DNA from 3 places in the Endobacterium panacihumi genome. Region 2 is predicted to be linked to each of the others. Evidence: riboswitches for the same ligand, from Rfam matches in the RefSeq annotation. Region 2 holds a riboswitch; each other region holds the start of a gene.

Region 1 (7,829 bases), on a different contig from region 2:
CTTGCCGCCGTCAAACCCCGCACCTGAAAATTGCCGCGTGCCGAAATGTCGATCAGGCCATTGCCGTGACGTTTCGCCAGTTCGCCTATGCGCACGAGATTTTCTGGCGAAATCGCTCCGTCGAGGCCGATGCGTGCCAAAAGCCCGTCGCCGGTCATCATCGGTGTCGACAGTGCCGGACAGGCACCGCGCACCATGGGCGATTTTTGGGTTACTGGATCAAGCACGGTCGCCGTCATGCCTGCACCTTCGCGTCATCGCGGACGGCATCCGCCAAAAATATCTCGAGTTCGCCATCGACGGAATTGCGGCGCGGATGCCACAGGCCACGGCGGCGGGCTGACAGAAAGCGTTCGGCAATCGCCTTGGCCGCCTGCCGGTTCTGGTCGAGAATAAAGTTTTTCACATCCTCATCGGCAACATAGGCCTGATAGACCGCCTCGATCAGCGAGCCGGGAATGGCATCGGTCGTTTCGGCAAAACCCACCAGCCGGTCGACGGTTTCGGCGAATTCGGACGCGCCGCGTGGCCCGTGCCGCATCTGTCCGGCGATGAAACGCGGATTTGTGGCGCGGGCGCGCACGATGCGGGTGACCGCCTCCACCATGGAGCGGGCGCGCGGCCGATCCGGATCGGTGGTGTCGAGCGCAATCACATCCGCCTTGCCGCCGAGTGCGGCGACGGCTGCTGAAAAACCGCCGATAAAGGCAACGTCAGCCGAACCATCCAGAAGATCGCGGCCGGGGTCGTCGCCGGTATGCACCAGCAGGTCGGCGGCGCGAATGCGTTCGGCAAATTGTCCCTGCGCTTCGAAACCTTCACCTTCGGCACCGCCAAAAGCGTGGCTAGTGGCATCCAGATACAGTTTTCCGAGTTCTTCGCGCTCGCGCCATTCACCATCGGAAAGACGCTCCTCAATGCCGGCGCCATAGGTGCCGGGGGCGGAACCAAAAATGCGTTGTGGTGCCTTGCCTTCCGCCTGTGCCGTTTCCGAAAGGGGGTTGTCGCCGGGCGCTTCCTCACGTGTGGCAATGGCGCGGGTGGCGGCGTCCAGCAGGGTGATCAGCGGCGCAAACATGTCGCGAAACAGGCCGGAAATACGGAAGCTTACATCCACACGCGGTCGCCCGAGGCTTGCCGGTGGCAGGATATCGATGCCGGTGACACGTCCCGTTGCGGGGTCCTGCACAGGTCTGGCACCCATCAGCGCCAGTCCCTGCGCCACTTCCTCGCCGCCGCTGCGCAAGGTTGCGCTGCCCCAGAGATCGATGATCAGGCTTTTGGGCCAGTCGCCATGGTCCTGCAGATAACGCCGCAGCACTTCGTCGGCGGCGCGCTTGCCGAGTTCGAACGCGGTCGGTGTCGGCATGGTGCGGGGATCGGACGCGTAGAGATTGCGGCCGGTCGGCAGAACATCACGGCGTCCACGCGCCGGCGCACCGGAAGGCCCGGCGGTAATATGGCGACCGTCCAGTGCCTCCAGCAACGCCTTGCATTCCCCGTCCGCACTTTGTTTGCGAAGCGGGTCCGGGGCGTCTGTGTTGATATCCGTATCGCGGCCAAACACGTGCTGGCCGTCCTTGATGGCCAGATCCTTCAGGTCGCATAGAAACGCATCGATGCGCGTCAGCGCCGCATCGGCATCCTCGCCGGCCGTGACGCCGGCATCGCTGGCCAATCCGGTTTCGTGCGCCATCTCGACAATCAGCTTTGCCAGACGGTCACGGCGGCGGCGATCCAATCCATCGGCCTGTGCATATTCATCGACCAGCAGTTCCAGCTTTTTCTGCGCGTCGGACAAGCCTGCTTCCGTCAAGGGGGGTGGCAGGTGGCCGATGGTGACGGCAGAAATCCGTCGTTTGGCGACGGCTGCCTCGCCCGGATTGGAAACGATGAACGGATAGATGACCGGCAGGCCGCCGAGTACGATTTCCGGGAAACAGTTTTGGGAGAGCGCGACGGTCTTGCCCGGCAGCCATTCCAGCGTGCCATGCGCACCGACGTGGACCACAGCATGCACATCAAGCTTTTGCCGAAGCCAGGCACCAAAGGCGATCAACCCGTGTCGCGGCGGCCGCTCGGGATCGTGATAATCCGTGCGGCGATCCGCTTCCCGGCCGCGATCCGGCGCCAGTGTCACGGTTACGTTGCCGAAACGGGCAGCACGAAAACCAAAGGCACCATCCCGCAAGGTTTCATCGTCTTGCGGCTCTCCCCATGTGCCCGTCACGGCTGCCCGCCCTTCCTGTGGCAGTGTTTCGAAAAACGCGCTGTAATCCCGCAGTAAACAGTTTTCGCCGGCTCCATCGAGACGATGCAGCAATTCCCTTGCATCCTCAGGAATGTCACGCACCTCGTAACCAGCATCCCGCAACTGGATCAGCATTTCCAGCACGCTTTGCGGCACATCCAGCCCGACGGCATACCCGGTGCGGCCCGGCGCTCCCGGATAGTCCGGTATGATGATGACGATGCGGCGATCTTTCCGATCTGCCTTCTGCAGACGCAACAGGCTGGCGATGCGCTCAGTGACCTTTTCCACGCGGTCGGGCTCCGGCCGGTTGATCAGGCCGGAAAAGCCCAGTTCGTCCTCGTTGCGCGCATCCTTGAACGACACGGCACCGGCGAGTATCCGCCCATCCAGTTCCGGTAGAACCACATGCATGGCCAGATCCGCAGGCCCCAGCCCGCGTCGGTTTTCGAGCCATGCATCTCGTCGTGTGGTGGCAACAATGACCTGCAGAACCGGCACGCCCAGACGATCGAAAAAGGTTTTGCCCTCGTCATCCGCGCCGCTGGCAAAGGCGGTGGCGGTGATGATCGCGGACGGCTTCATGCCGTTCATCGCCGCTTCGACAAAGGCCAGCGATGTCTTGTCCTTGAGGCCAGCCACAAAGACCGGAACGGCCAGAATGTTTTTCTCGCGCAGCGCGTCGAACAGGGCATCGATCGGCGCTACGTCACTGGCCAGAAGCATGGAACGGTAAAAAAGGATCGGCACGATGGCCGCCCCCGGCATCGTGGACAGAAGCGGATCGGGTGTTTCAAGGACGCCTTGGCCGGGATGATAAAACCCGGCCTTTGGTACGCTCACGGCATCGGCCATATCAGCCGTTTCGCCTCTCGCAAGCCTGATCAGCCGCGTGGCCAGAAGCGTCAAATTCTGCGGACCACCTTCGCGAAAATACGAAAGAAGCCGGTCGAGTTCCTCCGTCGAAACTGTGGATCCCGCCGCCAGCCTGGCATCGCGCTCGCTGCATTCGCCGGGCAACATGACCAGCGTCACGCCACGCGCGCGCGCCATGCGGGCCAGTTCGTCGGCGCCGTAAGGCCAACGGTCATGGCCGCCGAGAACCCGCACGAGAATGAGTTTTGCGAACCGCGCCACCTTATCGATCCAAAGGTCGACCGACATCGGGTGGCGCAGTTCGGAAATATTGGCGAGCCTGAGCGACGGCATTGTGTCGCCACCGCTGCCTGCCTCGGCTTTTGCCCATGCGGAGGCAATGCCGTTCAGATCGCTGTCGGTAAAGGACAGCACCACCACGTCGCCCGGCGTCTGGTCGAGATCGACCGGTTCGATCAGGTCGTCAAGCGACGAAGACGTGGTGGCGAGAATGTGCATCAGGCTGCCAGGATCTTTTCGATCTTTGCTGCATCGATGCCCTTTTCGCCGATGATGACGAGACGCGAACGACGCTCTTCATTGGCAGCCCAGGGGCGGTCGAAATAATGGTTCACGCGCGGGCCGACAGCCTGCACCAGAAGCCGCATCGGCTTGCCGGCCACTTCCACATAGCCCTTGATACGCAGAACCTTTTCGGCAGCCGTCACATCGGCGATGCGCTGGCTCAGCTCCGCCGGATCGGCAATTGCCGGCACATCCAGCACGAAGCTGTCGAAATCGTCGTGTTCGTGGTCCAGTTCGTCGTCGTGATGGGTCTTGCGGTTCTCGATGTCGTCTTCGACGGCAAGGCCAAGGCCGATGAACACGGCCGGATCGACGACTCCATTGGCGGCCGGCACGATGCGCACGGCGCGTGGCAAGTGTTCGGTCACATGTGCGGTGGCGATTTCCAGGCCCTTTGCGTCCAGAAGGTCGGCCTTGGTGAGAATAACGAGATCGGCGCAGGCGATCTGATCTTCAAACACCTCTTCCACCGGGTTGTCATGATCCAGGCTATCGTCTTCAGCCCGCTGGGCGGCCAGCGCTTCCATGTCGTCGGCGACACGGCCTTCCGCTAGAGCCAGGCCATCGACCACAGCGACAACGCCATCGACCGTCACGCGGCTTTTCACGCTAGGCCATTGAAAGGCCTGCACGAGCGGCTTGGGCAGGGCGAGACCCGAGGTTTCGATGAGGATGTGGTCGACCTTTGGCTCAAGCGCCAGAATCCTGTCGATCGCCGGCACAAAATCGTCGGCAACGGTGCAGCAGATGCAGCCGTTTGCCAGCTCGACGATGTTGTCGTCCGGGCAGTTTTCGATGCCGCAGCTTTTCAGGATCTCGCCGTCGATGCCGACATCGCCGAACTCGTTGACGATGACGGCAAGGCGCTTGCCTTCAAGGTTCTGCAATGTGTGGCGCAGAAGCGTGGTTTTGCCGGCGCCGAGAAAACCGGTGACGACGGTGCAGGGAATACGGGCGAGATTGGCGGTCATGAGCTTTTTCCTGAATGTCGGTCTATGCGTTGAAGTCGAAAGGCGGAATACGGGCGATCATGTTGCGTTTCAGACAGTCCGGGCGGCCTTTCCAGGGCATCAGGCCGTCGGCGGATGTGGCGATCAGTTCGGCACCGGTGATCAGGTCGGCGGCATTTTCCAGCGCCAAATGGCCAAACACATAGGTCCAGCCATCCTGCCTTGCGATGACCGCGCTCGGCCCACGCTTGCAGTTGGAAAGACAGTTGACGCTCTTGATGGTGATGTCGGGGGCCTGCTCGGCCGCCGCACCCATGGTGGCATTGAGCAGGTGCGTGCCCTGCCGCGGCTCTTCCGTGGACCCTTCGCTGGTACGACAGCTGGCGCACACAAAAATAGTCACCGACGGTTTTGCCGCCGTGATGTCGTTTTGCTGCCTGTCATTGGACTGAATAAAATCCAAGTCTCTACCCCGTTGGTTCAAAACATGCGGGGTGCCGAGCGCGAAAACCTGATGGTTGCCGTGCCTTGAAAACATCCTTGCCGGAGCACCCCGCCCGGTCGGATTCTTTTGTCTGTGACGGCAGGTCTCCTGGCTTGCGGATCGTCGCCCTATCGCCGCCTTCCCGAAATCGCTTTCAGTGGCGTGGTGCGGGGCTAACCGCCTACAGTTGCGGGGGCAGCCGTGGTTTGAAGCCGGAAAATCGACGTTACCACGTTCCCTCTTAGCTTTTCCCGTTGCCGGGAAAAGACCGTCACCCTTTCCCTAGGCGTCGGTGCCTGCACTGTCAATGCAAACGCTCTTATGGAAGGCCCGGATTGCCGCGCGAAACGAATCCCCTATAGTCCGCGCTTCGCCGCAAGCAGCCACCACGGGAGCACACAGATGAAAGATATCGACCAGCAGGAAGCCGAGCGCCATCAGCGCAAAATGGCCAACCGCAAGGCGGTTCAGGATGCCGAAGTGGCGGAAAAGACCATCGAAAAGGGCCTTCTCATCGTCAATACAGGTCCCGGCAAAGGCAAGTCGACGGCGGCTTTCGGCCTGGCCCTGCGCATGCTCGGAAACGGGCGTCGCGTTGGTGTCGTGCAGTTCATCAAGGGGGCATGGGAAACCGGCGAGCGCCCGGCACTGGAACTGTTTGGCGATCGCGTCGAATGGCATACGATGGGCGAGGGGTTTACTTGGGAAACGCAGGATCTGAAGCGCGATGTCGCCGCTGCCGAACGCGCCTGGGCCAAGGCCGAGGAACTGATGGCCGATCCGACCATCGGCCTTCTGCTGCTCGATGAACTCAACATCGCCCTGCGTTACGATTATCTTGATCTCGACGCCGTCATCGCGTCGTTGAAAGCCCGTCGCGAAGATTTGCACGTGGTCATCACCGGCCGCAACGCCAAGCCGGCGCTGATCGAGGCGGCCGACACGGTCACTGAAATGTCGCTGGTCAAACATCATTTTAAAGCGGGCGTAAAAGCCCAGTCCGGCATCGAGTTTTGAGAAAAGCCATGACTGCACGCGCGCTGATGTTTCAGGGAACCGGCTCGGATGTCGGCAAGTCGCTGCTTGTCGCAGGCCTTGCGCGTGCGCTGACCAATCGCGGTTTGAAGGTGCAGCCGTTCAAGCCGCAGAACATGTCCAACAATGCCGCCGTTACGGCCGATGGCGGCGAGATTGGCCGGGCACAGGCGTTGCAGGCGCGGGCGGCAAAAGTGCCGCTGTCGGTGCATATGAACCCAGTTTTGTTGAAACCGCAGAGCGAGGTTGGTGCACAGGTCGTCGTGCAGGGGCGTGTGCAGGGCAATGCGAAGGCCTCGGAATATCAGGGCATGAAGGCGTCCCTGATGCCGCGTGTCATGGAAAGCTTCGAACTACTGAAATCACAGGCCGATATCGTGCTGGTCGAAGGGGCGGGCAGTGCCTCGGAAGTCAATCTGCGTGGCAACGATATCGCCAATATGGGTTTTGCCCGCGCCGCCGATGTGCCGGTCATCCTGATCGGCGATATCGATCGTGGCGGTGTGATCGCCAGCATTTCCGGCACCAAACTGGTGCTGGATACCGACGACGCGGCGATGATCCGCGGATTCATCGTCAACCGGTTTCGTGGGGATCCCACCCTGTTTGCCGATGGCATGGCGATGATCGAAGCGCATACCGGCTGGCAGAGAATTGGCCTTTTGCCGTTCTTTTCCGAAGCCCGCCGTCTGCCAGCAGAAGATGCTCTGGCGCTGGATAGCCTCGCCATCGACAAGACGGGGGCAAAAATTCGAATTGCCGTGCCGGTCCTGCCGCATATTTCCAATTTCGACGATCTCGATCCGCTCGATGCCGAACCGGATGTCGATGTGGTGCGCGTGCGTCCGGGGCAGCCTCTGCCAGCTGATGCCAATCTTGTGCTTTTGCCGGGATCGAAGGCGACCATCGCCGATCTCGCCGCCTTCAAGGCCGCCGGTTTCGATATCGATCTTGCTGGCCATGTGCGTCGCGGCGGTTATGTGCTTGGTCTCTGTGGCGGTTACCAGATGCTCGGCCGCACGGTGCGCGATCCTGATGGCATGGAAGGCGAGGCCGCAACGGTCGAAGGCCTTGGCCTGCTCGATGTCGAGACAACGCTATCCGGTGACAAGCGTCTTGAAGCGGTAACGGGAACCAGCGCCGATGGTGTTTCCTTTGCCGGCTATGAAATGCATATTGGACGGACGATCGGACCGGATTGCGACCGGCCTTTTGCCCGCATTTCCGGGCATGCCGATGGCGCGGTATCGAAAAGCGGCCGCGTCTTCGGCACCTATGTCCACGGCCTTTTTGCCGATGACCGCCAGCGTTCCGCATGGCTGCAACGCCTCGGCGGCAAGGCATCGGATATCGATTACGAAGCCGGAGTCGATGAGGTGCTGGACCGTTTGGCACAGCATATGGAAAAACATCTTGATATCGAGGCGCTGCTCAGGATCGCGAGATAACCCAGCCGACAACCGCCAGCAGACCGAATAGCGCGATCATCAGAATATCGGCGGCCCGTCCCAGCTTCAGCGCTTTTCGGATGTCGGTTGCAGTTGCCTCACGCCGTCCGCCGGCTCCCATAAAATGGTCTGGCACCAGCATGCCGCCATAAACGCGCGGCCCGGCAAGTGCCAGACCCAAGGCCCCGGCCATCGCCGCCTCCGGCCAGCCCGCATTGGGT
Region 2 (7,829 bases):
GATCCATAGATCGGTCGGAAGCAGAAATGCCGCCAGCGAATTTGTGGATATGATGAAGGCGGCGACGGCTGCCAGAATGAGATACGTGTTGCGCCAATGGAACGATGCGCTTCCCGGTTCGCACATTTCCGAACTGTTTTGCCGCATGGCAAGAAGCAGGAACAACATGGCTGTCGGCAGGTGATTTAAGGATGCGCGAATCTTGATGACGGTTTCCGTCTGCGGAAAAAGCAGATAGGTGAGATGAAAAACTAGGGACGTGATGACGTAGTTGGTAATAAGTACGGCGGCGATCCGCCAGAAAATGGCCCAGAACGAATAAAGCAGATTGCGCAAGTAACGACCTTTCCTTGAAGACAATTGGCAGCCCCTGATTTGCTCTTAGTCAGGTTCTACTCGTTCGGGCAAGTCGTCTTCGTCACACGCCTGTCATGGGGACGTCATATCTCCCGCGCATGTCCCGCCAAACACCTCTCATACGCTTCGGCGTTCTCGCCGATCCGCAATACGCACCGCTTCCGCCGCATCCCACGCTGAACCGCCATTATCAGGCGAGCAAGGCCAAGATTGCGCAGGCGCTCGAGGTTCTGGATGGCGAGGATCTGGCTTTCGTGGTCACGCTCGGCGACCTGATCGACCGGGGCTGGGAAAATTTCGACGAAATCCTGCCGCTGTTCGAAACCTCGCGGCACGACACTGTTTTTCTGCCGGGCAATCATGATTTTCTGGTGGCGCCGGAGCACCTGCCCAAGGTCCATGAAAAGCTGCGCATGCCGGCGCCCTATCATCATTTCGGCCGGGATGGTTTTCGGTTCGTGGTGATGGACGGCTGCGAGGAGAGCCTGTTTGCCACCGCGCATCATCCGCAACGTCGCGCATCGGCGATCAATCGTCTGGCCGGCCTTGAAGCGGATGGCGCGATCAATGCCAAGGACTGGAATGCTGGTATCAGCGGCGTCCAGTTTGAATGGCTGAGAGACGTGCTCGACCGCGCCGCATGGGATGGCGAAAAGGTCGTGATCATGGGCCATTACCCGCTCTATCCGGACAGCGACCACAATCTCTGGGATAGTGCCGAAGTGGCTGCGCTGATTGCATCCTACAGCAATGTCGTTGCATACCTGAACGGCCACCAGCACACCGGAAACCTCGGGCAACTGGGAAAAACCTGGTTCGTCAACTTCAAGGGCATGGTCGACACGCCGGACGAAAACGCCTTTGCCGTCGTCGATATTTTCAGCGACCGGATCGAGATCACCGGCCATGGCCGTGAAGAAAGCCGCACCCTGCCGCTTTGACGGTTTTTTTAGAAAAACTGCGATTATTCAGCCGGGCTTCGATGATGCTGCGGGCTTGCTGCCGTGCCCTTGACGATTGTCAGCGACCTTTTGACACCCTTGGCGGAAGTAAAATGTCGTTTAATAATGATTATTGCAAGTAACGGCCGCGTTTTTATTGGTTTTTTGCAATTTTGTCAAAAATCAATAATCCGTACTGTCGTGAATATTATAATTTACAGAGATTTTATTGATGAATAGATCCATCTGTCCGGGAGGCACGATATGGCCAGCACAGTAGACTCGGGACCGCTTACGCAGGCGCCCATCAGGGCTTCGACGGCCCGAAATTTCAACCCGACATCGAAGTTTTTTCACTGGCTGATGGCGGCGATCATCATCGTGGCCTGGGTTGTCGGCTATTACGGCGGCGCCATGCTGCATTACGGCGTCAACGACATCGAGACGGCTCAGAAGGTCTGGGCAATCACGCTGCACAAGAACATCGCCACCACGACCCTGTTCCTGATTGCCCTTCGCATCGTCTGGCGTCTGTTCCACAGCCCGCCGCCACTTGGCGAAATGCCGGCGATCATGAAGACGTTCACGCATTTGGGCCATTGGTCGCTGTATTTCCTGATGATCGCCGTGCCGGTTTCGGGCTGGTGGAATTCGTCGTCGGCAGGTTATCCGATACCGGTCGCCGGCCTGTTCACTATTCCGGGCCTCGGGGCCAAGAATCCGGAGCTGACGCCCTACCTTGTTTCCGCCCACTGGTTCCTGTCCTGGGCGCTGCTGATCGTCGTGGCCGGGCACGTGGCCTTTGCGCTGAAACATCATTTCATCGACAAGGATGACACGATCGAAGCCATGATGCCGAACAATCACGCCAAGGATTGACGGTACGCGGGCTGAAGCGGCGCCTGCGACAGATCACTGGTTTTGCCAGCCATCCACCCACAGTTTTCGCAGGCGCTCGCCATCGCCGGTAAAAAAGGCATCGACAGGGCGGCAATCCGCCACCCGGTCGGTGCGGAAATTGCGGATCGCCGCACGCAACTCGCACCATGCGACGATGTTGGCGGTCTGCGAATAATAGATCAGCGCAATCGGCCGGATCGTCCGCTCGCTGGCCCGGCCTTCTTCATCGCGATAGCGCAGATGCAGTTTCTGTTCGTCTCGAATGGCACGCCGCAGCATGGCAAGATCCGCGCCTTCAGGGGCCGGCGCGGTGCTGCCCCAGACATGCAGCGCATTGCTGCTGAACGTGCTGGCAAGCGGTTGCGGCACGACGGCCGAAATCTTGCGGCTGACCTGCCGTGCCGCCTGTTTCAGCTCTCTGTCGCCGGTCCGTTCCAGAAGCGCCAGAGCGACGACGATCGCTTCCGTCTCCTCGATCGAAAGCATCAATGGCGGCAGCGTAAAGCCCGGCCGCAGGATGTAACCGATGCCGCGGCCGCCCTCGATGGGCACGCGCATGGCCTGCAACGCCGCGATGTCGCGATAGATCGAGCGTACCGTCACTTCCAGCTGCTCGGCAATCATGGCTGCGGTCACCGGCCCTTTGGCCAGCCGCAGGATCTGGATGATCTCGAACAGGCGCGACGCCTTGCGCATTTTCTTTCCCAGCCTCTTCGCTCCTGACAGAACGGTGTCAGGAGCGTGGTCGTATAGAGCCGCAAATCGGGTGGTGAAACAAGGTTTTTCAAACCTGCCGTTTTGCCGAAACAAGGGTGGCAACTGACATGACCTATACGGAAAATCTCTGGCTGTTTTTTACGCTGCTTTTCGGCATCATCATCGTGCCGGGCATGGACATGATTTTTGTTCTGGCCAACGCGCTGACGCGGGGCCGCGCCTCCGGGCTCGCCGCCACGGCGGGTATCATGCTGGGCGGGATCGTGCATTCGCTTTATGGCGCGCTGGGGGTCGGCCTTCTGGCGAGTTTCATGCCGGTCCTGTTCAAACCACTGCTGATCATCGGCGCGCTTTACATGGCGTGGATCGGCGTCACGTTGATGCGCAGCGCGATCATCGTTGATCATGTCGGTCCGGCAGACAGCCGTTCTCATTGGGAAGCATTTCGGCGCGGGGCGGTCACCTGCCTGATGAATCCAAAGGACTATCTTTTCATGCTGGCCATCTATCCGCAGTTTCTACGTCCCGATTTCGGTCCTCTGGCACCGCAGGCCGCCATCATGGCGGTGATGACGGCAGCAACCCAGTTGGCGATTTACGGCAGCCTTGCGGTCGCTGCCGGGCGTGCCCGCGCCGCGGTCGTCGGCAATGCCTCAGCAACCATCTGGATTGGCCGGGGCGCCGGCCTGCTGCTGGTTGTCGTGTCGGTGGTGACCCTTTGGGAAGGCGTGAAGGGCGGCGTATGAGCTAACTTGAGTGGTTTTGCCGTATTTATCTGGTGAACGCAGTGTCAACGGATAATCGCAGCATCTCTGGTAGCCTGACGGAAACGTGACTTCTTTCCGTCGTTTGGCCTTGTCATTCTCCCAGCGCAGATCTTTCGGCTGCGTGTGATGCGGGCCGATCAAACCGGGAGATTTTAATGTATATCAAGACTCTGGCCGCCACGGCCGTGGCACTCTGTCTTGGCTTCGGTTCGGCTTTTGCTGCCGAACCGCAGGTCGAACGTCAGGCCGGCATGAAGGCGATCGGTGGTGCCATGGGCGCACTTGCCGCTATCGCCAAGGAACAGAAGCCGTTCGACGCGGAAGCCGTGAAGACCGCACTGACGACGATCAGCACGTCGGCCAAGGCATTTCCCGACCAGTTCCCGGTCGGCAGCGAAACCGGCCATGATACCGAAGCCTCGCCAAAGATCTGGGAAAATCCGTCCGACTTCCGTGCCAAGTCGCTGAAGCTGGCCGCGGATGCCGATGCTGTTCTGGCGGCAGCACCGACCGATGTCGCCGGCGTCATGAATGCCATGCAGACGCTGGGCGCCGAATGCGGCCAGTGCCACCAGACCTACCGTCTGAAGCGTTGATTGCGATCGGCAGCCGGGTACTGACCCGGCTGCCGTGACGCCTTGCGGCAGGAGAATGACATGGCATCGACCTTCACGAAAATCGTGGCGGCAGTGGTTGTTATGGGGGCGGCAGGTCTCGGCGGTGCTTATTCGCTGACGGCACCCGATCCGCAGCCGGAGAGCCACTGGGCCAATCTCGGCAGTCCTGATCTGGCCAATGGCGAACAGCTGTTCTGGGCGGGCGGCTGTGCCGGGTGCCATGCTGCGCCGGGTGCTGAAGGCGATGCGCTGAAGATCATGTCGGGCGGTCGGGCTTTGCCGAGCGATTTCGGCACATTCCATATTCCTAACATTTCCTCCGACAGTCAGGCCGGGATCGGTGGCTGGACAATCGCACAATTCGGCAATGCGATGACGCGTGGTGTTGGCCCGAGTGGCGAGCATCTGTATCCGTCGTTTCCGTATGGGTCCTATGCGCGGCTTTCGCCAAAAGACGTCAATGACCTTTTCGCGTACCTGAAGTCCTTGCCGGCCAGTTCCAATGTGGCGCCGGGCCACGACCTGCCGTTTCCCTTCAATATCCGGCTTGCCGTCGGTGGCTGGAAGTTTCTCTATTTCGATGACGGTCCGCGGGTAGCGCTCGCAAATGCGTCCGAACAGGTCAAGCGCGGCCAGTATCTGGTCGAAGGTCCTGGTCATTGCGGCGAATGCCATACGCCGCGCAATGCGCTGGGCGGTTTCGAGTCCGGCGCCTGGCTGGCGGGTGGCCTCAATCCGGAAGGCGATGGCCGCGTGCCCGGCATTACCTCGACCTCGGAAGGGATCAGCGCCTGGAGCGAGGACGACATCGTCAACTACCTCGAAACCGGTTTCACACCCGATTTCGACAGTGTTGGCGGATCGATGGTGGAAGTGCAGAAAAACATTGCGCATCTGCCCAAGAGCGACCTTGAAGCCATCGCTGCCTACTTGAAAGCAGTGCCGGGGAAATAATCCCGTCCTCTGAAAATGCTTCCTCGGTGTGCAGCCGTGCCGGTGCAACCGCACCTTGACACCCGCAAATGCCGGGCGCACAACTTGCCTCGCAATGGTTCCTCCTGTTTTCTCAAGTGAATGCAGGGGGATGAAAAGGGAACGCGACAGGGAGATTTCCTCATTCGCGGCTGCCCCCGCAACTGTGAGCGGCGAGTCCGGACGATGACGGCCACTGGGAAACCGGGAAGGCCAGTTTCGTGACAACGACCTGCGAGCCAGGAGACCTGCCATTGCAAATGTGAGCAACGCATGTGCAACGAGGGGTTCCATCATGCAAAAACAGACCACTGATACCGCGGCCAAACCGGCCGTCTCTTCCAGAACATCCAACCTGGTGCAATCCGCCATGGCCGGTTGCCTCGGGCTTTTCGTGATCGGTTTCGTGGGTTTTTCCCATCTCGAAGTCGTTCACAATGCTGCGCATGACGTCCGTCATGCCAACGCTTTCCCCTGCCACTGAGGGGAGCCACCATATGTTCAGAGCTATTGTCTTCTCCGCCGTCCCGGTGGGGATCATAACAGGTATTGCCATCACGCTGATGCAGATGGTCGGCACCGAGCCGCTGATCCTCAAGGCCGAAACCTATGAGAATGCAGGGCCGGCCGTGCCGGAAAGCGCGGCGCCTGACGCACATACGCATGCGTCCGGCACGCCCGCCCACGATCATGCCGCAACCGCGGCGGAAGGTGACGGGCATGATGCCGCCGGTCACGATCACGGTGAGGGGTGGGCACCCGCCGACGGTTTCGAGCGCACCGCCTATACGCTCGGCGCCAATGTGCTGACCGCGATCGGCTATTCGCTTGTGCTGACGGCCTTGCTGTCCATGGCGAACGTCTCACAGGGCTGGCGCACCGGGCTGTTTTTCGGCGTGGCGGGTTTTGCCTCGGTGATGCTGGCGCCGATGGTGGGGCTGCCGCCGGAATTGCCAGGCAGCCCGGCTGCAGAACTTGCCGCCCGTCAGACATGGTGGATTGCCACGGCCATCGCGACGGCTGCCGGTATCGGCCTGCTGGTCTTGCGGCGTGAGCCATGGGCTGCGGTGCTGGCGGTCGTCCTCATCGCGGCACCGCATGTGGTGGGCGCGCCATTGCCGCCGACCGGCGTGGAGCCGTTGGCGCCGCTCGAACTGGAGCGTCGCTTCATCGTCGTGGCAACCGTCACAAGCTTTGTTTTCTGGGCACTTTTGGGTGCGCTGAGTGGCACATTCCTGAAGCGTCTCAGTCCTTCCGCGTGAAGTGATGGAAAGGAACACGGCAGTCTGGCGTGACGATCTCGATGCGCTGAGTTTTGCCGTTTTCTCCGATGACCGCGACCATGGCGCGGCCTGCTTCGTGCATCGCCGTGCCTTTCGCATTCTGATCGGTTCCGATCCTGTCGGGGCCGATTGTCTTGCATACCATGAAAGCAATGCTGCCGCGTTTCGGGCTGCAGCGTGGGCGAAGATTGAGCGGCAAGGGATTCCGAAAGGACGTAGTCTCAATCTCAATAGCCGCGATATTCGCCGGGCGCTTGGCGATCTGGTGCCAGATCGCGGAGCGGGTGGGGGTGGTCGTTGTCGAGTATTGACTGGAAAAGACTGAATCGGAAGACGAAGGTCGTCGTAGTAATTGCAACAGTCCGGCGATCCCAGCCAAGGAGAGATCGCCGGTTTCCGCAGTTCTTACGCCAGCGCCTGCGTATATCGCATGCCTGTTACCGGCCGCGGTTTGAAATCCATGTGCTCGTAAAATCGGTGGGCGGCGAAATTGCCGGTCGCGGCGCCGACCGAAAGATAATCGCAGCCGGCATTGCGGGCGAGGTCGCGGGCGCGGGTGACCAGATGGTGGCCGATGCCGTGGCCGCGATGGCCTTCGCGCACGAAGAGATGGTGCAGATCCATGCCGCGCTTGCCCTCCTGAGCGCGGTACAACGGCACCAGAATGGCGTAGCCGATCAGGCCTTCGCCGCCGTCTGCCACCAGAGCGGTGATCCACGGCACCGGGCCAAACAGATCGCGCTCGAGGATTTCCGGGGTGATGGCGGAAGCATCATTGTGATGGGTGGCGAGCGCCGTGATCATTTCGCCGAGTTGCGGCAGGTCGGCGCGGCGGGCAGCGCGGATGGCAACCACCGGCGGGCGAGCGGGCGCAGCGTCGGCAAGGCTGATCTGGCTGGCTGGCAGCAGATGTGCCGGTTTCAGCGGATCCGAGATCGTCGATGACAGGGTTGGCATGGTGTTCGTCCTTGGCTTTTTCGAGAGGGTTGCCGTCAGGACGCTGTTTTCATCAAAAAGCCGCCTGACGGCGGCTTTTGTGACAATATGATCTGTCTGGCCGCCCTTTAAAGGTACGACCAAAAATATGAGCGGGCGGTGGATAGCTTCGTGATCATGGCGGCATCAATGCGCCCGATTCTTCCACTTGTCAACGGTGATTTTGCAGCGTGATCGCTGTGTTTCTTCTGTTGCGATGTGGCAAAGGTCAGGCTCTCCGGCCAAGAAAGCACCACGATTTTTGGGGCCGGTCCAGATTTCGAATTTTCTTGCCGCGCC
Region 3 (7,829 bases), on a different contig from region 2:
GGGCGAACGTGGCGGCGGCACGGGGGTAAGAACCGGGCATGTGCCGGTGATGCGAATGGAAAATGCGGTCTGCATGAACAGCTCCCATCGATAAATAGGAATATATTCACACATCTATAACAGGCAATCGCAAAAAGGCAAAATATGCGCGCTGGTGAGCGCTTGTTGATTTCCCTAGGATATTTCCATTTTCAACAAAAAATAAAGGATTATTTTCCTCACAAACATTTCGAACAATAAAAAACCGGGCTCGGATCATTGGATCCTGCCCGGCATATTCTTGTCTGCAAAGGCGCGAAAAGGCACATCACCGGCCGGACCGCACCCCAGCGATCACGAACCCGCGACAGGCGTATCGCGTCTTATTTGCCGCGCTTGCGGCGCTGTCCGAGGCCCATTTCCTTGGCCAGGCGCGAACGCGCTTCGGCATAGGCTGGTGCGACCATCGGATAGTCTGCCGGCAGGCCCCACTTTTCGCGGTATTCTTCCGGCGTCATGTTGTAATGGGTCATCAAGTGGCGCTTCAGCGACTTGAACTTCTGGCCATCTTCCAGGCAGATCAGGTAATCGTCTTCGATAGACTTCCTGATCGGAACCGGCGGCTTCGGCTTTTCGACGGCAGCCGCGACAGGTGCCGGCGAAGACGTGTTGCTCAGTGCGGAATGCACGTCAGAGATCAGACCGGTGAGATCACCGACCTGAACCACATGGTTGCTGACATAGGCCGATACGATATCCGCGGTCAATTCCACGAGAAGATCCTGGCCCTTGTCGGATAGGGTTTCTGTCATACTAGTCTCCTGTTCCATCCATAGACAGCCGCGACCCGCGAACTGCCTTCGCAGAGACGCGATGGCCGCTTGCTCCTGCATGCCGTGTCCGCAAGGAACTGAGATCCACCCCTAGATCTCCGACAGGCAGTAAAGCCATGCCACCTGAAATTGACAGATGCTCACGTTTCCCCCTTAGATAGAAGATTACCGGCCCATCCAAGGAAGACATCGGCAACAATCCAAATATACTGAGGGCAATCGAGAGTTAAACCAAATTCAGCGCTCTACTGAGGAAGGAATTAGCACTGTTTTCTCAGAAGTCCAATTGCATTTTGAATATTTTGACTACAAAGAAAGTCATCCTCTGTTTTTTTAGGCTTTACTGAATGAATAGGAGACGCGGGTATTTCACCCCGGACAGAATTGCGGCAAAATTCTGTCGGCAGTCCATGCTTAAATCCGCTTAACGCGCTTAATTTCATGCTTAATCGAAAAAATCGGGCCAGCAGCCCAGCTTCCACCCCTATCGATCGCACCTTTGCGGCGCAATCTCCATCTCCCCTTAACCCTGCAAATCCTGCCTGATTCGCCGGCATTGTGCACGGCAAAACCGCCATTCCCCCGCATTGAAAGCCCGTGCGCCAAATTGGCACAGGGATCTTGCTGCAGTGCACAATAATGCTTGTTGTTACTGCACACCCGTTTTTCGTGTCTTGGAACGGGAGGGCGGGCGATGATGATTCCTGCCCTCTCCGATCATTCGAGCACTTTTCGTCGAAGCAGCCCGCACCTATCTAAAGACAAAACAGAAAGGAACCGGCGATGTCCGATGTCAAAACCGCGAAAATCGAGAAAAGCGATGCCGAATGGCGTGAACAACTGACGCCGGAACAATACTACATCCTGCGCCAGGCAGGTACGGAACGCCCCTTCACCGGCCCCTATTGGGACAGCAAGGAAAAGGGTCTTTACCGCTGCGCCGCCTGCGATGAACCGCTGTTCATCTCCGACACCAAGTTCGACAGCGGCTGCGGATGGCCGAGCTATTTCGCGCCGGTGAAGGAAGATGCCGTCATCGAACTGCGTGACACGACACATGGCATGGTGCGCACGGAAATCCGCTGCGCCAATTGCAACGGCCATCTCGGCCACGTCTTCCCGGACGGTCCGCCACCGACAGGCCTGCGCTATTGCATCAACGGCCACGCCATGGTGTTCGAGACGGCCTGACCCGTTGCGCGACAGACAAAAGGCGGCCTTTGCGGGCCGCCTTCCGGGTTTTCAATGATCGCCGGCCGGTTCAGCCGGCGGCGGTGCGCAGGGCTCTGGCAGCCGCCACCATGTTCACCAGCGCCGGGCGCACTTCGTCCCACTTGCGCGTCTTCAATCCACAATCCGGGTTCACCCAGATCTGTCGGTCGCCCAGCCGGCCGCGCGCCAGCGTCAGCAGCGCTGTCATCTCGCCGATCTCCGGCACGCGCGGCGAATGGATGTCATACACGCCCGGACCGATCTCGTTCGGGTAATCGTAATCGCGAAACGCATCCAGCAATTCCATCTTCGAACGTGACGTTTCGATCGAAATCACATCGGCATCCATGGCGGCAATCGCGCCGATGATGTCGTTGAATTCCGAATAGCACATATGGGTATGCACCTGCGTCTCATCCCCGACGCCGCTGGCGCACAGACGAAAACTCTCCACCGCCCAGTCGAGATAGATGCCCCAATCCTTCTGTCTCAGCGGCAGGCCTTCACGCAAAGCCGCCTCATCGATCTGGATCATCGCCGCGCCGGCATTTTCCAGATCAGCCACCTCGTCACGGATGGCCAGCGCAATCTGCCGGCACGTTTCGCTGCGGCTCTGGTCATCGCGTACAAAAGACCAGTTCAGGATGGTCACCGGCCCGGTCAGCATGCCCTTCACCGGCTTGTCCGTCAGTGATTGCGCGTAAGACCACCAGCGCACCGTCATCGGCTGCGGCCGCGATACGTCGCCAAAGATGATCGGCGGACGCACGTAACGCGACCCGTAACTCTGCACCCAGGCATGTTGCGTGAAGGCGAAACCGGAAAGCTTTTCGCCAAAATACTGCACCATGTCATTGCGCTCGAACTCGCCATGCACCAGCACGTCGAGCCCGATCTCCTCCTGCCAGCGGATCGCCGCTTGCGTCTCCTTCTCGATAAAGGTTTCGTATTGCAGGTCGCTCAGCGCCCCCTTGGCATGCGCCGAACGCGCCTTGCGCACCTCCGGCGTCTGCGGGAAGGAGCCGATCGTGGTGGTCGGGAAAAGCGGCAGCGCTTGCGACTGCAATGCACGACGCTGTGCAAACGGACTGTGACGGTGCTTCATTGCGGCATCGATGCCGGCCAGCCGCCTCTGCACGGCCGCGTCCTTCACTTTTGGCGAGACGGCCCGCGCCGCCACCGCCTGCGAAACATCGGCAATTTTCTCCGACACCGCATCCCGGCCGTGACCAAGCGCCGTACCGAGCGTGGCAATCTCGTCCAGCTTCTGCGTCGCGAAGGCAAGCCACGTCTTCAATTCGGCATCCAGCGCCGTCTCCAGCGCAAGATCGATCGGAACATGCAGCAGCGAGCAGGACGGCGCGATCTGCAGATTGTCCCGCTGTTTCGCCACCGGCTCCAGCCGGTCCAGAACGGCGGCAAGATCGGCACGCCAGATATTGCGGCCGTCGATCACACCGAGCGACAGAATTTTATCCGCCCGCACTGCAGAAAGCACGTTCGCAAGCTGTTCCGGCGCCCGCAGCAGATCCACATGCAGGCCCGCCACCGGCAATGTGGCCAGTGTTGCAAGGTTATCAGCAGGAGCACCAAAATAGCTGGCCAGCATGATCTTGATGCCCGGCACGGCGCGTGCAAATTCCGTATAGGCCGTCGTGAAGGCGTGGCGTTCGCCCTCCGTCAGGTCCAGAACGGCAATCGGCTCGTCCACCTGCACCCAGTCGGCGCCTGCCGCCTCCAGCTGCCGCAGCAGCTCGAGATAGACGGGCACCAGGCGCGGCAGCAGATCGAGCGGCTTGAAGGCAGCACCGCGCGCCTTCGCGAGCTTCAGGAACGTCACCGGACCAAGCAGAACCGGCCGTGTACGGATCCCGAGCGCGTTGGCCTCGATAAAATGCTCGACCGGCTTTGCGGAGGTCAGCCCAAAAGCCTGATCCTCCACCACTTCCGGCACCATGTAATGGTAATTGGTATCGAACCATTTGGTCATTTCCAGCGCCGGCACGCCCTGCGAAACACCGCCATGATGCGCATGGCCGCAATCGCCATGCCCCTCGCCTTCAGCACCGCGCGCCATGGCAAAATAGGTATCGAGCGTAACCGGCCCGCCCTTCCAGCCATAAATTTCCGGCACCGCGCCGACCATCACGGCCGTATCGAGCACATGGTCGTAAAGCGAAAAATCATTGGACGGGATGATGTCGATGCCGGCGTTCTTCTGGAGCGCCCAGTTTTCCGCTCGCAGTTTTTGCGCCACGTCGAGCAGCGTTTTCGCGTCGGCCTTGCCCGACCAATAGGCTTCGAGCGCGAATTTCAGTTCGCGATGTTTTCCGATGCGCGGAAAACCGAGATTGGCAGTAAAAACAGTCATTTCCTTGACCCCGAGGTTATGGGCAAGGTTTGCGGCATGGCGCCATCACGACCGGGCACAGGCGTGCCGGTCGCAAATGCGGCACACCGGGAGACCCCGCCCGTGGACGTTATCGATCGAGGCAGGTCTCCTGGCTTGCGGGTCGTCACCGCCATCCCGTCTTCCCGGAGCGCCCTTTCAGGCATTTTCTCCAGTGACATCCATCGGATGGCGGCTCGCCGCTTACAGTTGCGGGGGCAGCTCCGGCATGGATGCCTTGCGGCATCGCACCGGATTCCCTCTTAGCTCCGGGCAGATGCCCGCAGAACCACGATGCGGCAACCATGCCGCAGCGCGATCATCGCGTCAAGCGATATAAAGATATGCTTATATCTTTTATTCTTTATTCGACGCCGAGCGCTTCGGCCGAAATCCAGAACACGGCATCCTGCGATTCCGCCGTCTCCACCCAGAAGAAGTCCAGATGCGGATATTCTTCCTCCAGAATTTCGCGGCCCGAGCCGATCTCGCACAGCATGCCGCCCTCGGGATTGAGGTAATTGGCGGCGTCATCGAGGATCTTTCGCACCAGATCGAGACCATCCTCACCGCCATCATGCGCCATGGCCGGCTCGGCCTGATGTTCCGCCGGGAAACCGGCCATCGAGGCATGGTCGACATAGGGCGGATTGGTGATGATCAGGTCATAGGTTTTTCCCGCCAGCGGCGCAAAAAGATCGCCCTTGTAGAGCGCGACCTGTTCCGAAACCTCATGGTCGGTCACGTTGATTTTCGCCACTTCCAGCGCATCGCCGGACAAATCGACGGCATCGATCTCCGCATTCGGGAAAAACTTTGCCGCCAGCACGGCAAGGCAGCCGGAGCCGGTGCAGATATCGACGGCACTCGTCACCTGAAGGGGATCGGGCAGGAAGGAAGAGCCGTTTTCACCGAGATATTCGGAAAACAGGATTTCGCCGATATGCGACCGCGGCACGATCACCCGCTCGTCGACAAAGAAACGCACGCCCTGGATATAGGCGTGATTGGTGATGTAGGAGGTCGGCTTGCGGCTGGTCACCCGCAATTCGATACGCTCGGCCAGCAACTGGCGTTCGGCCGGCAGAAGGCGCGCATCGAGAAACGGATCCAGCGTATCGATCGGCAGATTCAGGCTGTCGAGCAGAAGAAAGGCAGCATCGTCGCCGGCCGTCGTCGTGCCATGGCCGAACCCAAGCTCGGCGGCATTGAAGCGCGAGATCGCGTAACGCCAGTAATCGCGAAGCGTCACCAGTTCTGTTGTGATATCGGCCATGGTCGCGCGGTCTCTCTTTGGGGAATGGCAATTGTTTTATCGTCTTCGGCCATTGGAGGCTGGACGGAACCGGCATTAGAATGGCAAGGGCGCTAAGGTCAACCATTCAAGCAGGATTGCCGGGTTTATGAGTAAGAAGCATACCGATCCGGTCGGGCCCCATATGGCATCGGGAGGCCGCGCCCAGCCGATCTCCCCCCTTGAGGGGGGCTCGGAGAGCGGGTTGAGACCCGTGGTTCAACCCCGGCAGCCCGGCAGGGCAGAGGGGTGTAATGCTGGCGCGAATGCCGCTTTCAAACCATCTGCCGCACCGTTGCTTACCCCCCTCTGTCACCTTTCGGTGACATCTCCCCCTCAAGGGTGGAGATCGGTAAGAGGCACCGCCGCATGAAACCCACCCGCCAGCGCCCCGGAAGGCCGACTAGGCCGGCATCACGACCGGCATCAAGACCGGCCGCAAAACCATCCACGCCCAGCAAGTCCCGCACCCCCGCCAAAAAGCCGGACGGCCAGCGCGTCACCCTGCCCCGCGCCCTCTCCAAACTCGGCTTCTGCTCCCGCACGCAGGCCGAAGAACTGATCAGCAATGGCCACGTCACGGTCGGCGGTCAAACGATCACCGACACCGAAGCCTGGGTCGATCTCAAGACGGCAAAAATCAGCGTCGATGGCAAACCGGTGACGGCGGAGCAATTCGTCTACCTGATGCTCAACAAGCCGCGCGGCCTCGTCACCACCCGCCACGATCCGCAGGGCCGCCCGACCGTCTACGATTGCCTCAAGGGCCACGACCAGGCCCACCTCTCCCCCGTCGGCCGACTGGACAAGGCAAGCGAAGGACTGCTGCTCTTTTCCAACGACACGCAATTCGCCAATGCGCTTCTCGACCCGAAAACCCACGTGGCGAAAACCTATCACGTGCAGATCGACCGCCTGCCCGACAGAACCATGCTGGAAGCACTCCGCAAGGGTGTCACCCATGACGGCGAATTTTTATCCGCCCGCCGCGTCGAGCTTTTGCGCGAGGGAGACAAAAACGCGTGGCTTGAGATCGAACTCGACGAGGGCAAGAACCGCCAGATCCGCCGCATGCTGGAAAGCCTCGACATCTCGACGCTGAGACTGGTGCGCGTGGCGATCGGTGCGCTTTTGCTGGGTGAGCTGGAAAAGGGCACGACGCGGGCGCTGACCGAGGAGGAACTGTCGGGCTTGAAGCAATTGAGCGGAATGGGAAGGTGATGCCTTCCCAGTGACACACATGGTAACCACGTGGTTTTCGCGTGCCCTCACTCCATCGCCAAGGTCACCGCCTTCTGCGCCTCCAGTTCCGCCAGCCGTTCCTGCAAGGCCGCCCGGATCGCGTAATAGCTGCTGGTGCCGAGAACCAGCCGTTTTGGCGCTTCTGCCGCACCGGCCACGACCATCATCGCATCCACCATTTTTTCCGGATCGCCGGTAATCTCGAAACTGCCATCGGCAACGCCACGGCGTACCGCACCGGCCGGCGTATCTTCGTATTCCGCCATCGGTTCGGCGCTCACCAGACCACGGCCAAAATCGGTCTTGGTCGGACCCGGCTCGACCAGCGTGATGCCGATGCCAAAAGGTGCCACTTCCTGCGCAACGGATTCGACAAACCCTTCGATGCCCCATTTGGTGGCGTGATAAAGCGAGAAATTCGGATAAGCGATCTGCCCGCCCTCCGACGACACCTGCAGAATGCGTCCGCCGCCCTGCGCGCGCAGATGCGGAAGCACAGCGCGGATCAGTTCGATCGAACCGATCAGGTTGGTGTCGATCTGATGGCGGATCTGCTCGCTGCTGGCCTCCTCGCCGGCGCCGAACAGGCCGTAAGCCGCATTGGAAACCACCACATCGATACGGCCGAGTTCGGCAAATGCTTGGATAACCGTCGCCTTCACCGCCGCCACATCCGTCAGGTCCATCGAGGCGATCCACAGCCGGTCGCCATGCTGCTGTTTGAGGTCGTCCAGCACGCCCGGCTTGCGCAGGGTGGCCGCCACGCGGTCACCGCGTGCCAGCAGTTTTTCGGTGAGGATGCGGCCAAAACCGGAAGACGTGCCGGTGATGAACCAGGTTTGTTGTTCTCTGTTGGTCGCGTCAGCCATGATCTTCTCCT

Evidence for each region. Region 2 has a riboswitch for cobalamin ahead of ACRQ1B_RS11970 (CbtB domain-containing protein). Riboswitches for the same ligand answer to the same signal wherever they lie in the genome.
Region 1: linked by a shared signal. The riboswitch ahead of ACRQ1B_RS20280 (DUF1636 family protein) and the one ahead of ACRQ1B_RS11970 (CbtB domain-containing protein) in region 2 are both predicted to bind cobalamin.
Region 3: linked by a shared signal. The riboswitch ahead of metE (5-methyltetrahydropteroyltriglutamate--homocysteine S-methyltransferase) and the one ahead of ACRQ1B_RS11970 (CbtB domain-containing protein) in region 2 are both predicted to bind cobalamin.

The regions. Positions count from the first base shown of each region.
Region 1 covers NZ_JBOZRA010000005.1:44,381-52,209, forward strand. The annotation lists gene cobG (precorrin-3B synthase) at 1-239, opposite strand, end outside; gene cobN (cobaltochelatase subunit CobN) at 236-3,625, opposite strand; gene cobW (cobalamin biosynthesis protein CobW) at 3,625-4,662, opposite strand; gene ACRQ1B_RS20280 (DUF1636 family protein) at 4,685-5,104, opposite strand; cobalamin riboswitch at 5,207-5,413, opposite strand; gene cobO (cob(I)yrinic acid a,c-diamide adenosyltransferase) at 5,528-6,142, shown strand; gene ACRQ1B_RS20290 (cobyric acid synthase) at 6,151-7,608, shown strand; gene cbiB (adenosylcobinamide-phosphate synthase CbiB) at 7,592-7,829, opposite strand, start outside.
Region 2 covers NZ_JBOZRA010000002.1:9,125-16,953, reverse strand. The annotation lists gene ACRQ1B_RS12005 (hypothetical protein) at 1-336, opposite strand, end outside; gene ACRQ1B_RS12000 (metallophosphoesterase) at 456-1,298, shown strand; gene ACRQ1B_RS11995 (cytochrome b) at 1,563-2,177, shown strand; gene ACRQ1B_RS11990 (helix-turn-helix transcriptional regulator) at 2,211-2,894, opposite strand; gene ACRQ1B_RS11985 (LysE family translocator) at 3,023-3,661, shown strand; gene ACRQ1B_RS11980 (c-type cytochrome) at 3,838-4,278, shown strand; gene ACRQ1B_RS11975 (c-type cytochrome) at 4,381-5,253, shown strand; cobalamin riboswitch at 5,332-5,541, shown strand; gene ACRQ1B_RS11970 (CbtB domain-containing protein) at 5,567-5,755, shown strand; gene ACRQ1B_RS11965 (CbtA family protein) at 5,769-6,533, shown strand; gene ACRQ1B_RS11960 (hypothetical protein) at 6,517-6,933, opposite strand; gene ACRQ1B_RS11955 (GNAT family N-acetyltransferase) at 6,960-7,511, opposite strand.
Region 3 covers NZ_JBOZRA010000006.1:255,064-262,892, reverse strand. The annotation lists gene ACRQ1B_RS23125 (helix-turn-helix domain-containing protein) at 1-75, opposite strand, end outside; gene ACRQ1B_RS23120 (Ros/MucR family transcriptional regulator) at 363-791, opposite strand; gene msrB (peptide-methionine (R)-S-oxide reductase MsrB) at 1,596-2,003, shown strand; gene metE (5-methyltetrahydropteroyltriglutamate--homocysteine S-methyltransferase) at 2,074-4,395, opposite strand; cobalamin riboswitch at 4,499-4,722, opposite strand; gene prmB (50S ribosomal protein L3 N(5)-glutamine methyltransferase) at 4,778-5,689, opposite strand; gene ACRQ1B_RS23100 (pseudouridine synthase) at 6,077-6,928, shown strand; gene ACRQ1B_RS23095 (SDR family oxidoreductase) at 6,976-7,818, opposite strand.